Regions from separate parts of the Buttiauxella ferragutiae genome, predicted to be linked through region 3. Evidence: predicted binding sites of a transcription regulator. Region 3 holds the regulator's gene; each other region holds the start of a gene.
What was found. The regulator CRP, encoded in region 3, controls carbon source genes, mostly activating them, when cyclic AMP is high. The targets are predictions, from matches to a motif close to ATGTGANNNNNNTCACAT.
Positions count from the first base shown of each region.

Region 1 (5,167 bases), 1.5 Mb from region 3:
ATGCAAGCGTGATACGGCGCAGTCCAGTGCGAGGCAGAACAAACTCATTCATCGTTGTGTATCCCTGAGTGATTTGAACTAATGGGGTTCAGTGCGCAGAGGCATCCCTGCGGGCTGGCGCAAGATAAATGATAATCACTATTGTTTGCAATCGCGAGCGAGGGTGGAATATCGACATTTACACAACTTTAACTGGAAGGGTTAGATGTGTCACACAGGCAGATGTGGCAGGGCTTACAGGAGAGGGGGGCGATTCTCAAAGTAATAAGTCACAAAAGCAAAAAGCCTGCTTAGTTTCCTAAGCAGGCTTCTTAAATTTGGCTCCTCTGACTGGACTCGAACCAGTGACATACGGATTAACAGTCCGCCGTTCTACCGACTGAACTACAGAGGAATCGTTTGAACGAGGCAAATAGTAACGTCACGTTCAAAAAGAGTCAATAACAAAAATAACACCTTGATTCAGATGATTAAATTAAGCTCAACTTGTTGAATTAATGCACCGTGTTTCCGTGAGATGTCGGGCTGTTTTCACTCTCACGCAAGCGTAACAATGGATTTTGGCAATAAAACTGGCAAAACCGTTGATAAAGTGAGGGGAAACGAGGAGCGAAAAGCTCGGGTGCACTGAAGAAATACTCTGAAAGCACCGCAAAACATTCTGCCGGTTCCGAAGCGGCATAGGCATCAATGCTGGCGGCGTTTTCACCGACCATGTCGATTTCATCCTGAATGTTGCTCATTGCCGCATGGAGGTCATGTTCCCAGCCTGCGACATCGCGCAGGGCAATCAGTGGAATTCCACTGGCACGGTCGCCGTTGCGCATATCCAGTTTATGGGCCACTTCATGGACCACCAGATTAAAACCAGAGGCATCAAAAGAGTCCTGCACATCGAGCCAGTTAAGGACAATAGGGCCTTGCTGCCAACTTTGCCCGGACTGTACGACGCGCTGATGATGCACAAGGCCAATATCATCTTGCCACTCGTCGTCTACAACAAACGGGGCAGGGTAGATAAGCACCTCATGAAAACCATCAAGCCATTCAATGCCCAGCTCCAGAATGGGCAAACAGAACAGTAATGCAATACGCGCACTTTTTAGCTCATCAAGTTCAAAACCTTGCAAAGGTACCAGGCGTTTTTGCTGTAAAAAACGATCCGCAAGACGGGTCAACTTTTCTTGCTCAGCTGGCGTGAGTGTCGCCAGAACAGGAATAGATAAAGCCTGCTCCCACGGCAGTGCTGCGACAGCAGATGAATCACTTGCTTTCCAGGGCCACTTAATCATGTTACTCGCTCGCAAAGTCATCTCTTGAACGGAAAACTACTATACCGTGACTGTAATACCAGACCAGCGATCTGAACAGCGCTGGCGAGAAGACGAGTATGTGTATTCTCTGTGACATTATTCAAACATTTACCCGTTCACCATTCAACGACGAGTGTCACAGCTTGTGCGGTGAGGTAGAAATTATTTCATATATCAATAATTTCAGTAGAAGCGTAGCTAATTGAAATGAGTGCGAGGCGGGGGAATTAAAAGAGCAAGGCCCGCTTGCGCGAGCCTTGAGGTAAAGCAATAACGGGTTAGATCAGATTAGAACTGGTAAACCATGCCTACACCCACAACGTCATCGGTAGAGATGCCTGTTGCAGCGTAGAAATCGTCATCGCCATCCAGCAGGTTGATTTTGTAATCAACGTAGGTGGAGAAGTTTTTGTTGAAGTAGTAGTTCGCGCCAACAGAAACGTATTTAACCAGGTCTTTGTCGTTCCAGTCGCTGTTTGGTGCGTAGTCTTGTGCCAGGTCTTTACCTTTAGATTGCAGGTAAGATATTTCTGGACGCAGACCGAAGTCGAACTGATATTGTGCAGTGACTTCAAAGTTTTGAGTTTTGTTGGCGATAAACCCATCAACATCACCAAACGGCGTCATGTTGCGGGTTTCCGAATACATGGTGGCCAGATAGATATTGTTGGCGTCGTATTTCAGGCCAACAGTCCAGACGTCTGCATCTTCACCGCCAGCAGTTGAGCCGGTTTGCTGTTCGTTGGTACGGTCAGATGAGGCGTATGCTGCACCTGCGCTGAAGCCCATGCCGAAATCATATGTGGTGGACAAGCCCCAGCCATCACCATTTTGTGAATTGATGTCATTGTGACCGTTGTTAGTGCCTTCCTGATCAAAGGCTCCGTTAGATCCTTCATTCGCGCCCTGATATTGCAGAGCAAAGTTCAGGCCTTCAACCTGACCGAAGAAATCGGTGTTGCGGTAAGTCGCCATGCCATTGCCACGGCCAGTCATGAAGTTATCGCTATAGGTGTAAGAGTCGCCACCGAACACTGGCAGCATGTCGGTCCATGCTTCAATGTCGTAAACTACGCCGTAGTTACGGCCATAATCGAATGAACCGTAGTCACCAAATTTCAGGCCAGCGAAGCCTAAACGAGTCCATGACTGGTTACCGCTATCGCCTTCAGTGCTGTCTGCCTGAATGTTATATTCCCACTGACCATAACCTGTCAGTTCGGAAGTAATCTGAGTTTCACCTTTAAAGCCCAGGCGAATATAAGTGTCATCGCCATCCTGACCTGAATCATCAGAGAACACATGACGAGCATCAACTTTGCCGTACAGGTCCAGTTTATTACCGTCTTTATTATAAACTTCCGCAGCGTGCGCAGAACCCATTGCCAATAAAGCAGGGATCACTAATGCCAATGCTGTTCTTTTCATTTATATATTCCTTTAAGTCATAATTATTATGAATGATTACTTATATTTCGTCCTCAACATCCACAGCAATCTTATTACACTTAGTTCAGTTTATTTATAAATAAACATGTAACTGTATTGGTTGAAATCTGACTAAATATTTCAGTGCGTTATTTGGTTATATTATTGAAAAATAAGTAAATTATAAATTTTTAGGATATTTCCAATGCATTGTGAGTATGTGTTTGCTATTTTTTATATCAAAACACAATGCATTTTTATCGATGAGTCTTTGTGAGTGATAGAATTGGCATTTAGAAAATAAGTCTTTTTATTTTTGTATTTAATTATCGCTAAATTTTATATTAAGGGTGTATAAAATAAATAACGTGGGAATGGTTGATAAATACACAAATGTAATTTTATTGTTAAAATTATGAAGGATGGCCTGATATATTGCCAATTTGAGAATCTTCCGGATTAAATAGAGAGGTTTTAGGCTGTCATAAAACGGCATAAATGTGATAAAAATCACATGCAGCGGATGGGTATCCATCGCATTACACAAACTAAACAGTTGAGAGAGTTATGTCAGACGTTATGGACGCGAAACCCGCCCGCACACCAGGTGGGAAATTGGCATTATGGTTGTTTTATGGATTTTGCCTGTACATGGTTTGGGCAGTTCTGCGTTACTTCTGGGTGGTGAGCAATGTCACCAGCGGGGACATGGGTTCGATGGCTGGAAAACTGCTCGGGGCATTAATGGGGTTGCTGGTTCTGGGAGCGGTAGCCGCATTATTAGGTGGGCTCGCCTGGTACACGCGGGCCAGGTGAATAAATCGTGCCAAAGTGGGTTGTTGTCACGGTGATACTTGCTAATTTTGTGATCTTGTACTCATATTAAGTACCGGATCCCGCTGTGAAGTAAGGAGCACGTATGCCAATAGCCCACTGGCAAGAGCGTTTCGAAGAGTACTTGCACCATCACTGGTTGCAGGACGATAAAGCCCACGATGTGGCCCACTTCAGACGCGTATGGAAAACCGCGCAACAGATCATGGAAACAACCGAAGCCGACTGGCTGGTGGTACTCACCGCCTGTTATTTCCATGACATCGTCAATTTGCCAAAGAACCATCCCGAACGGCATCTCGCTTCTACACAGGCGGCACAAGAAACATTACGTATTCTTGACGCTCATTTTCCCGATTTCCCTCGTACGTTATACGATGCGGTTGCTCATGCGGTGCGTGCTCACAGTTTCAGTGCTCAAATTGCGCCGCAAACTCTTGAAGCGAAAATTGTGCAGGATGCTGATCGCCTGGAATCACTTGGTGCAATTGGCCTGGCGAGAGTGTTTTATATTTCAGGTTCGCTGGGTCGACCATTGTTTGATAGCGAAGATCCGTTAGCGTGTGGGCGTGAGTTGGATGACTCCACATATGCACTTGACCATTTCCAGAAAAAACTGCTGAAGCTCCCTGAATCCATGCAAACTGAGGCAGGGCGTAAACTGGCCTGGCTCAATGCTGATTTTTTGGTTAACTACATGGCCAAGCTGTGTGCAGAACTGAAGGGCGATTATTGCGGTATCGATCGTGGTGTTGTCGAGCAATTCGCCTCCCCCAAACAGTCCTCATAAATTTCGTTCTAAAACTAAAATGATGCCCGCATTGGTTGCGGGCTGTTCTGTTTTTCTCTGGGTCAAATCAGTGATAGAGTTGCACTCTATTTTCCCTAAACTGGTTCATGATGAACGACTTCGACGCCATTGCCGAGCAACTCTCACAACAATCCCAACGCCTGCAACAACAGCAACTAGAAGAAGACTTTGCGCTAGTGAGCCGAATTCTGGAAATCTATGACCAGAAAACAGTGGCCCATCATTTGCGCCAGGTCAGCGGCGACTGGACACGTGAATCGCTAAACCGCTGGTATAACCGTAAATCTTCGCCTCGCACGCTGACACCAGCAGAAAGCGCCATGCTGCAAAATATGTTGCCGCAGTTACCTGCACACCACGGGAAATACGCTTTTAAATTCGTCGATTTATTTGCCGGTATTGGCGGCATTCGTAGCGGGTTTGAAGCCATTGGCGGGCAATGCGTTTTTACCAGCGAGTGGAATAAATACGCGGTGCGCACTTATAAAGCCAATTGGTACTGTTGCCCTGAAAATCATCAGTTCAATCAGGATATCCGCGATGTTACTCTCAGCCACCGTGTTGACGTCAGCGATGAACAGGCCACTGCACATATTCAGGCTATCATGCCGGATCACGACGTACTGTTGGCCGGTTTTCCATGCCAGCCCTTTTCCCTGGCAGGCGTGTCGAAGAAAAATGCTTTAGGCCGTGCTCATGGCTTTGCCTGTGAAACTCAGGGCACACTGTTTTTCGATGTCGCACGCATTATTGACGCGAAACGCCCAGCTATCTTTGTGCT
Region 1 is NZ_CP093332.1:1,880,207-1,885,373, forward strand. Features, by position in the region: gene MNO13_RS08515 (extracellular solute-binding protein) at 1-52, opposite strand, end outside; tRNA gene MNO13_RS08520 (tRNA-Asn) at 319-394, opposite strand; gene mtfA (DgsA anti-repressor MtfA) at 495-1,292, opposite strand; gene ompC (porin OmpC) at 1,602-2,741, opposite strand; gene drpB (cell division protein DrpB) at 3,321-3,557, shown strand; gene MNO13_RS08540 (phosphohydrolase) at 3,661-4,365, shown strand; gene MNO13_RS08545 (DNA cytosine methyltransferase) at 4,476-5,167, shown strand, end outside.
Region 1: a site for CRP is predicted at 3,240-3,257, ahead of drpB (cell division protein DrpB). Genes of this name have one in related genera too.

Region 2 (5,167 bases), 2.2 Mb from region 3:
ATTAATTCTTATCTCATTGATGATCTGCATCGGCGTTTTGCCGTAATGGCGTTGCGTGGCACGGGTTAGATATTCTTGCGACTTACCGGCCAACTCCACCATATTAACTAGTGCTTTATCACCAAACATTGACTTACCGTGCATCTGCTCGACAGTGTTTTTCAGCCAGACAGGAATATCCCCCCCTGACTCTGATTCTTTGTGATGGCGCAGACGATTAACAATATAAAACGTCACCATTTCCAGAAACTCATTAAACTCACCTTGTCGGAAGTTTAATGATGCCGTAACAGATTCGATATAAGTCAGAAATTCATTCTTAATCTGATAAACCTGTGAGGCAATAAAATAAGCTGGAAATAACGGTAAATAGTGCTGTTCAAAAAAAGCTTTGCTGATACCGACATTCAGGATTCGCGTCGCACCAAAATCATAAAAGCTTTGATGGTAAGAACCGAGTGGAATAAAAACAAAACTTCCTCTTTCCAGCAGCACGCGTTTACCGTTGATTTCCTGGTAATAACGCCCTGTCAGCACTACCGTAAATTCGTAGTAATCATGCTGGTGCAGCCCGGAGACACTTTCAACTTTGTTGTGGATGAACATGTGGAAATGTTGACCATCAAAAAGTTGGCTCTCACGTGCCGTGTTGATTTCCATACTGATTACCGGTGGCTGCATAAGGGACTCCAACTTATTTTATTTTTTCGTGAAGCTCAATAAGTTCTGTCACCAACTCACGTGCCAGCATCGAGGTCATCAGGTGGTCCTGCGCATGAACCAGTACAAGACTCACTTTGGTTTTGCCTTCACCCTGGTCACCTTCAATCAGTTTGGTTTGCACCAGGTGGGCTTCGTTCAGTGCTTCACGAGACTGCCCCATCAACTCCCAGGCTTTTTCGAAATCACCCGTTTTAGCGATTTTCAGTGCTGCATACGCCAGGCTTCGCGCCTGACCGGAATTGATGATTAAGCCCATCACCACTTCTTCAAGATCGTTAGTATCGACTTCGTTATCTACTGCGTTATCTAAGTTAAACATCAAAATCTCTCCCGGTACTTTTAAAGTGGTTGGGGACGCAGGGGCCATCCCCAACCAAAACTATTCAGAATTTAAGATTAGAATTTCAGTGCGTTAGCAATATCTTCTTCGCTTTCTTCTTCTTCAATCACCGCCTGCGCTTTGTTCGACAGGATAACGAATGGCATGTAGACACATGTCGCGACACCCAGGTTAAACAGAGCCACTAACAGTGCTGCGATACTACCGTTACTGTTGAAGAAGGCACCCAAACCGGTAGGCATGGTCCACGGAGCCAGGTTAGTGACCGGTGGAATGATTCCCAGTGAGTAAGCCGCAAGTGTAATTGCTGCCAGAATCGGCTGAACCAGGACAAACGGGATAAACATAACCGGGTTCATGATGATTGGCAGACCGAACAGAATAGGTTCGTTAATCTGGAAGATGCCTGATGGCAGTGCCAGTTTCGCTACCTGACGGTGATCTGCACGGCGCGAAACCATGAAGATGGCGATAATCAGACCCAGTGTCGCACCAGAACCACCCAACAGGATGTAGGAGTCGAGCATTGGTTTCGCCCAGAAGTGGAACTGTTTGCCTGCATCAATCGCAGCCTGTACAGAACCGTACTGGTTGTAGAGAGCGATGTTTTCCAGAGCCCACGGAGTCATGATTCCGTTGTCCAGCGCGGTCAGCGCCAGTGAACCATGCACACCGAAGAACCACAGCAGGGAGTTGAAGATAACGTACGCCCAGCCCACTACCGCACCCATCGACGCCAGCGGCGTAGAGATGGAATCCATAATGATCTGGTGGAAGTTGCTACCGTGATTCGCCAGCAGCCAGGAAATAATCCCGAAAATAGACAGGATCAGGAAACCTGGAATTAATGCTGAGAATGACCTCGATACCGAAGTCGGTACGCTATCAGGCAAAGTAATAACCCAATTGCGGCGGATAACAAAAGTAAATAGCTCCGCGACGACCAGGCCAATAACAATACCGGAAATAATATTCTGACCACCTAACCAGTTAGCCCCTACCGCATAAGCTTCGCCTACGCTATATGGAGTCACAGTCATAAATGCCGCTACGGATAATAAACCGGCTGCAAGTGGATCAACTTTACGTTCTTCAGCAAGTGCCATACCAATGAAAAAAGGAGCCATTAGCGACATAATACCTAACGTACCGTTATATACGTTGCCGCCAATGGCTTTTAACCCATTAAGGGTTTCAATGGTCGAGGGGTCTAAACGAATACCTAAGGAATAGAAAAAGGAACCGGCACCAAAACTCAGAAACACGTTATTGATTAATACAAACATGGCCCCGGCAAGGGTCAATGGCATTAATTTGATGAAACCATTTTTAATTGCGTTGACGTGCGGTTGCTTCCCAATTTTCACTGCGAAAGGAAGCAATATCTTTTCAAGTGAATCAATGACTTTACTCATTTGGAATTTCCTTTATTGCCGCAAGTTTCTTGCGGCCAGGTTGTGTAAGGTCGTTCTTTGACGGAAAAATAAAACAAAAGGTAAAAAATTAACTATTAGCTGCTGCTTTCTTGATTGATGCGACGGCTGCTTTCAGCACGCCTAATCCATCAATTTTGCCGTACATTGCCGAATCAATAACTTCGACAGTTTTACCAGGTAATACTTTTTGAATTTCTGGAAGCATATAAGCGATTTGTGGTCCAAGTAATACCAAATCTGCATCCTTGCCTTTTTCCGCCGCCAGAGTTTCAGGCCAGGCTTCAATAACAACGGGTACTTCGTACTTCTCTGCCTGCGCCTTCATTTTTGATACCAGTAATGAAGTGGACATTCCAGCAGAACAAAATAGGTAGATACGTTTTTTAGTCATAATAGTTTCCTCACGTTGCAATGGCCTGCATGTCGGATATCAGCACACCCCACACCTGCAAAAGCAAATCATCATTGGTAAGTTCTGATTGTGTCTGGTTGTAAGGAGTATACGGCAACATTCTGGCGGGGAATAATTTTGAGGAGCCTATAATTGTCTCTCCTTGACCATCCATTTTGATACCCTTCACATTTTGGGCAAATAATTCGCGCAAAGAAAAAAGCCCAAACAGAGTTTGGGCTTTACGAATCTATCACACCAGAAATCAGTCGTAGGCATTCAACGTGCGCTGGCAAAGGGCTGAGCGCACACAATCTTGTTTGCCAAATCGGACGACACCGATCATTTCATCTTCTTCAAAACGTGCCAACGCATCACTCAGGCCGGACTGAACACCACGTGGTAAATCACATTGCGTGATATCGCCATTGACGATCACCGTCACGTTTTCCCCAAGGCGCGTTAAGAACATCTTCATTTGCGCTGCGGTGACGTTCTGCGCCTCATCCAGAATAACCACCGCATTTTCGAAGGTACGTCCGCGCATATAGGCGAACGGCGCGATTTCTACTTTACCGATTTCGGGACGCAGACAGTACTGCATGAAAGACGACCCTAAACGTCGCACCAGGATGTCATACACCGGGCGGAAATAAGGGGCGAATTTTTCCGAAATATCCCCGGGTAAGAAGCCGAGATCTTCGTCAGCTTGCAGGACCGGGCGGGTAACAATAATCCTGTCGACATCCTTATGTATCAGGGCCTCAGCGGCTTTTGCCGCACTGATATACGTCTTGCCGCATCCCGCTTCGCCGGTGGCGAATATCAGCTGTTTTTTCTCGATGGCATTAAGATAGTGCTGTTGAGCCTCATTTCGCGCCGCTATTGGTGAATTATCACGGCAATCCCTGGCCATGCCGATAGATTCAACGCCGCTCATCTGCACAAGCGATGTGACCGATTCCTCTTCGCGTTGTTTGTGGCTACGCGAATCCCGTCTCAGCACACGTTTTGCTTCACGACGAGCTTTGATCACTGCTTTCTGTCTTCCCATGGATGGCACCTTACAGTTGGTTTCATTTCCCGCGTCACTTTCAGTCACGCGATTATGCTTACTAACGGATGAGGTTTGGCTTCCTTTTAAGCCATGAACTGCCGGTTGAGAGGATGCACCAGTTAGACGAAATACGCCGCTTAGCGCATCGTTGACACTTTGAGTTGTTAAGGAGTTTGGGTTTTTAGCGGTGAAGACAGCGAAGCCGGAGGAGAAGCCTCCGCGCTGGATGGTGCGGGTAAGATGTCTCGTTAATCGTCCAGTACAGGACCCTACCATGCGCTGTCTCCATTGTGATTAAAATTCACAGCCGGGAACTACCGCTCGTGCTTTAAGTACATCAAATTTTATCTTAAATGCAACACTTATTTTACTTTAATTCAACATTAGCGTTTCGTCATGCGCTGAGTCAATTTATGCCACAGAAATATTACACTTTTATATCAGCCGCATAGTCATAGGAAATAACTTTGAGGGGCAGTTCCTGCCAATTCGGAGAAGGTTCCGTTCACCAGGCGACAGAGTATTTATGTCGCCACGGAACCGGTGAACGTCTTAGGGTGGCCACCGTCGCCCCCCTAAGAACCCGGACTCCCGGCAAATAAATCGCCGCAAGCGGTAAACCTCCATTTTGCCTCCGTGTCAGGGTCGGTTGCGATTCGTTTATTCGGCACATCCGTGTGCCGAACCACTTCGTGGCCAACGCAAGCGTTGTTCAAAAATGTTCCTGACATTTTTGTCGGACGATCGCGCCCTCCAGCCGTTCCCGACGGCTGGACCCTGCCACCTGGAGTCAAAATGGAGGCGATTTAAGCCGGACCCGAAATTCAAAGTCAAAAGCCAGAGCGGTTTTGACCTTGTCCCCGGCTTCAATCGCACCGTTTTTTACCCTTCAGTTGGGGTCACGTGGTCGGGAACCACGTGAGAGAGCGATCGTCGGGAACGAATCGCGAACGACCCCGAATGTTGGGTGAAAAACGGTGTTTACCGCTTTAGCGGCGATTGATTTGCCGGGCGCCTGGATTATCAAGGGGTTGGCGTTAACCCCTTGATACGTTCACCGTTTGCGGGAATTAAAGAGATAACTGAACGCACGGGGGAACGGAAAACCTGCGGGGCTAACAGATTTCGCCCTGACAAGATTACCAGGGCGAGTTGTGTATAAGAGACAGCCCCCGAGAGGGAATGCACCAGACAGTCCCTTCTCCCTCAGGGAGAAGGTT
Region 2 is NZ_CP093332.1:3,467,406-3,472,572, forward strand. Features, by position in the region: gene chbR (transcriptional regulator ChbR) at 1-681, opposite strand, end outside; gene chbA (PTS N,N'-diacetylchitobiose transporter subunit IIA) at 695-1,042, opposite strand; gene chbC (PTS N,N'-diacetylchitobiose transporter subunit IIC) at 1,120-2,478, opposite strand; gene MNO13_RS16075 (PTS sugar transporter subunit IIB) at 2,567-2,890, opposite strand; gene phoH (phosphate starvation-inducible protein PhoH) at 3,156-3,944, opposite strand.
Region 2: a site for CRP is predicted at 3,065-3,082, ahead of MNO13_RS16075 (PTS sugar transporter subunit IIB). Genes of this name have one in related genera too.

Region 3 (5,167 bases):
GTGCTCAATGGCCCACTCGGAAGCCCTTCCAGTGGGTCAAGAATATTCGCATCCTGGGTTTCGCCAGGCCCATCATATTGCAGCCGCTGCTGGCATCGTTGCAGCGCAATTTCACACGACTGCAAATAGCGCTGGGCTAAATCCGGTGTCAGCATGTTGTGCTCGCGCGCAAGCGTAGTCATGGCGTTGATGTGCTCGACAATAAACTGGCTGTGCGTCACCCACAATTTCATATCTGCCAGGTAATGCGAGTTAAAACCGGGTTCCTGCATCGCCTGATTCAGTGAGTTAAACAGCGCATTATGGGCTTGATTGACCTTCATTCGTTGCCAGGCTAGCGGCGTGGGTTCGGGATCGTTGCTCAGAATCAGGCGAATCGCGTCCTGGTCTTTTTCAAGCGCGTCATGGGCGTTCTGGCGCAACAAACCGCTTTGCCACTGCGGCCACAGCCAAACCATGCCGCCGAAGGCAATCAAACAGCCGAGCAGAGTATCAATCAAGCGCGGGACGATAAATTGCTCGGCGCTGAGTGTGAGCAGTTGCAGGGTATATACCGCCGTCACGGTAAAACCAATCGTCGCCCAGCCATAGCTCTGGCGAATAAACAAATAGCTGACCAGCGTAATGACCAGCATCGCGGCCAGGGCAATGCTTTGTGGGAAGTGAAAGTGCAGGGCGATACCCGCAATCGCCAGGCCAGCAATGGTCCCTGCCGAACGGTGCAGAATGCGTACCCGCGTGGCGCCGTAGCCGTTTTGCGTAACGAACATCACCGTCATTAAAATCCAGTAGGGTTTCGGCAGATGTAAAAATGCCCCGAAAAGACTGGCGATGGTTAGCATTACGCCTAGTCGGGCGGCGTTGCGCAGGGCGGCAGATTTCAACGACAAATAGCTTTTCAGTGCTGCCCACAGCGGTAAACGGCGCTGCCGGTCTTCCATTAAATCACGGGCGTACAGAGGGCGTTGGATGCGCAGCACGCGGGCGATACGGCTGAAGTGATAATGACAAAACTGCCCAACCGGGTTGTCCGGATTCTGGCGAGCAATTTTCTCGAGGGCTTCAATTTGTTTCTCCATCGTAAAACGCTGTGGGTAACGATGGTAGAGAATGTCATCGGCCAACACGCGCAAGCGTGCCGCAATGGTCTGCGCATTCCAGCGAATAACCGCTTCTGCATGGCTTTTCGCGACAAGTTTTTGCACCTCGGCAGGCTGGTGCAAACTGACGGAGATGTGCTCTTGCAAATCTAACGCTATCTGAAAAGAGCGTAACAAATGTTTGTAACCGTTCTGCTGATTTGCCGACAGCATATGCAGCTGTTGGTAGCAGATGGTGATCAGGTCTACGGCTTTTTGCTGGCGAGCCAGCAGTGGAGGCAGCGCTGTTTCGGGATCAGCATGTTGTGTCAGCATGCCGTATTTGGCTTCACAGTACTCCGCCAATTGGCGATAGAGCAGGCTTAACGTTTCGCGCAGCGGCTGCTCACGCCACATCCAGAACCAAAACCAGTTAAAGACTCCGTACCAAATCGTGCCGGAGACATATAACACCATCGGCTTCCAGATAGGCATATTGCCGGCCATACTTAGCGTAAAGATGGCCGCAATCAGCGATGCCGGAAGCAAACGTGCGTGCAGGGCGCTGATTTCAGCGGTGACGCCTAACAAGAGCGCCATCACCATAAGAATGATGGGCAATGGGACCGCGGTGTAGAGCAGCAAAAGCTGCATGATTAAACTGCTGGTCGCAAAAAGAGTGCCGCCAACAATCAGGCGTTTAAAAAAACGCTTATGGGGTGTATCCAGACCAGCAATGTTGCAACAAGCGGGCACTAACGAGAAAAGCAGACCTAACTGCAAATTCCCCAGTAGTAAACCGATCCCCACAGGAAGGCACAGCACCAGCGTTTGCCGCAGTGCATAGTTAACTTCAGGGTGATAGATTAATCTTCTCCACATATGCTTGTCATACTTTGTGTTGCAGGTGTTTGGATTTTAAAGACAAAAAAAGGCGTGTCCATAAAGCAACACGCCTTTTTTGAAACGGAAATTAACGAGTGCCGTAAACGACGATCGTTTTGCCGTGAGCGGAGATCAGGTTCTGATCTTCCAGCATTTTCAAGATACGACCGACAGTTTCACGAGAACAACCGACGATCTGACCAATTTCCTGACGGGTAATTTTAATCTGCATACCGTCTGGGTGAGTCATTGCATCAGGCTGTTTTGCCAGGTTCAACAGTGTCTGCGCGATACGACCAGTCACATCGAGGAATGCCAGGTTACCGACTTTCTCAGAAGTGACTTGCAGACGACGAGCCATCTGGGAAGAAAGACGCATCAGAATGTCTGGGTTTACCTGGATCAGCTGGCGGAATTTTTTATAGGAAATTTCAGCCACTTCACAGGCAGATTTAGCACGGACCCAGGCACTACGTTCCTGGCCTTCTTCGAACAGCCCTAACTCACCAATAAAGTCGCCCTGATTCAGATAGGAGAGGATCATTTCCTTGCCCTCTTCATCTTTGATCAGAACAGCTACAGAGCCCTTGACGATGTAATACAGCGTCTCTGCTTTTTCACCCTGGTGGATCAGTGTGCTCTTCGATGGATACTTATGAATGTGGCAATGGGACAAGAACCATTCGAGAGTCGGGTCTGTTTGCGGTTTGCCAAGCACCATGCGCGGTTATCCTCTGTTTATAACTGGCTACCAACGACAGGACGCTAAACATCCTGTCTGGCGTTGCAAGTATTAGAATATTCCCCACTTTGGGGAGATGGCATGCAAGTCATTCTTGCTGCCTGTAATTAGTGACGTCCTTTGCATCTATGCATTACGTCAATGTATCAATGTAGCATCCGGATTGTTTTAGCATAGCTTTTGGCAGGTGTCTCCTATTGTCTCGTTTCAGCATGACGTAGGTCGCCTTCCGTTGCCAGTTTTGCTGCATCCGCGTACTCTGGAAGGTAATTTTTTCAATGGGAGAAGCAACATGCAGGCACGTGTGAAATGGGTTGAAGGGTTAACTTTCCTTGGTGAATCCGCTTCAGGACACCAGATTCTGATGGACGGTAATTCTGGCGATAAAGCACCGAGCCCGATGGAAATGGTACTGATGGCTGCCGGGGGTTGCAGTGCAATAGACGTGGTTTCTATTTTGCAAAAAGGCCGCTACGACGTCACCGACTGCGAAGTGAAATTGACCTCTGAGCGTCGCGAAGAAGCTCCTCGTCTTTTTACTCACATCAATCTGCATTTCATCGTGACAGGCAAAGAGCTAAAAGATAACGCGGTTTCCCGCGCGGTTGATTTATCTGCTGAGAAGTATTGCTCTGTTGCACTGATGCTGGAAAAAGCCGTAAATATCACGCACAGCTACGAAGTCATTGAAGGCTAGTGTGCAAAACAGGGCGGTTACTCGCCGCCCTGATTATTGATATTTCGTCCTTCCGCCAGACGCTTCACTAACGGCGTCATGATCAATTCCATCGCCAGCCCCATTTTGCCGCCCGGTACCACTATTGTATTGATGTGGGAAATGAATGAGCCTTGCAACATGGCGAGCAAGTACGGGAAATCGATGTCATCCAACCCGCGAAAATGAATCACCACAAAACTTTCATCCAGCGATGGAATTCCGCGTGCAGCAAACGGGTTAGAGGTATCGACAGTCGGGACACGCTGGAAGTTAATGTGCGTGCGTGAAAATTGTGGCGTGATGTAATTGATGTAGTCGTCCATTGAGCGCACCACTGAATCCATCACCGCTTCCCGGGAATGCCCACGTTCGCTGGTATCACGCACCAGTTTTTGAATCCATTCCAGGTTGACAATCGGCACTACGCCAACCAGCAAGTCGACGGCATTCGCCACATCGTGCTGTGGGGTGACGACTCCACCGTGCAATCCTTCATAGAACAACACATCGGTCGGTTCAGGCAGCGATTGCCACGGTGTAAACGTCCCAGGAATTTGGTTCCAGGGGACGGCTTCGTCATAGGTATGAAGATACTTACGCGATTTACCTTGCCCGGTTTTTCCGTACTCGATAAACGTTTGTTCCAGCAGGCCGAAGTCATTCGCTTCCGGACCGAAGTAACTGATATGGCGGCCTAAGTCGCGTGCTTTACGAATAGCCATATCCATTTCAGGACGCGTGAAACGATGGAAGCTGTCACCTTCAACTTCGGCAGCGCGCAGGTTGAGTTGCTGGAATATTTTGCGGAAGGCAAGGCTGGTGGTGGTCGTTCCCGCGCCGCTGGAACCTGTTACGGCAATAACCGGATGTTTGGCTGACATAAGGCAACAACTCCATGGGTAATCACAAGTTTGTGTTCGTAAGGGCTGGCCCTCACCCTAACCCTCTCCCCCTGGAGAGGAGACTGTCCGGATTTCTCTTTGGTTCTTCCCCTTCTCCCTCAGGGATAGGGCCGGGGTGAGTGTGGTTTTACTATGCAGTATAGAATAAACGCTTAGCCGCGAAGCTGCCCGCGAGCCATGATATTCACCGTTTCGTGAAGCTCCGACCATACCAGCACAGCCTCGCCACTTTGTAGCTGGCGCTTAACATCGGCCACTTTTTGCTCCAGCGAACGCTCTTGTTCACCATAATCGGTACCTTCACGTAATACAAAGGATTCAATCAGATTATCAAGCGTTTCGGGGGGGAGATCTTGCCAGGGAATCATCATAATGACGGGTCCAAAAATTTAGACAACCACTGCGGGATGCGTTGCTCGAGCCACATTTCCGGACGCCGTAGCGTGCCACCAACAAATCCAACATGCCCACCATAGCGCGTCAGTTGATACTCAATATTGGCAGGCAGTATCGCTGTGTCGGGGATCACATGGTGATCCATAAACGGGTCATCTTTAGCGTGAATGATTAACGTCGGCGTTTTGATTTGCGGCAGCAACGGCATGGCGCTGCATTGACGATAGTAGTCGATAGCATCTGCAAAGCCATGAATCTTCGAGGTGATCAAATCGTCAAACTCACGCAGACGACGCACTCCTTTAAGCTGGCGCATATCTACCGGGAGTGTGCCTGGATAGCTTCTGAGCTTACGTGCCGCATTTTTCTTCAGCAGATTCAACAGATAATGTTGGTAAACGCGCGAGAAACCTTTCTCGATATGCTTGCTACAATGCTCAAGCAT
Region 3 is NZ_CP093332.1:388,456-393,622, forward strand. Features, by position in the region: gene MNO13_RS01685 (YccS/YhfK family putative transporter) at 1-1,961, opposite strand, end outside; gene crp (cAMP-activated global transcriptional regulator CRP) at 2,053-2,685, opposite strand; gene MNO13_RS01695 (OsmC family protein) at 2,999-3,403, shown strand; gene MNO13_RS01700 (phosphoribulokinase) at 3,421-4,305, opposite strand; gene MNO13_RS01705 (YheU family protein) at 4,479-4,697, opposite strand; gene MNO13_RS01710 (hydrolase) at 4,694-5,167, opposite strand, start outside.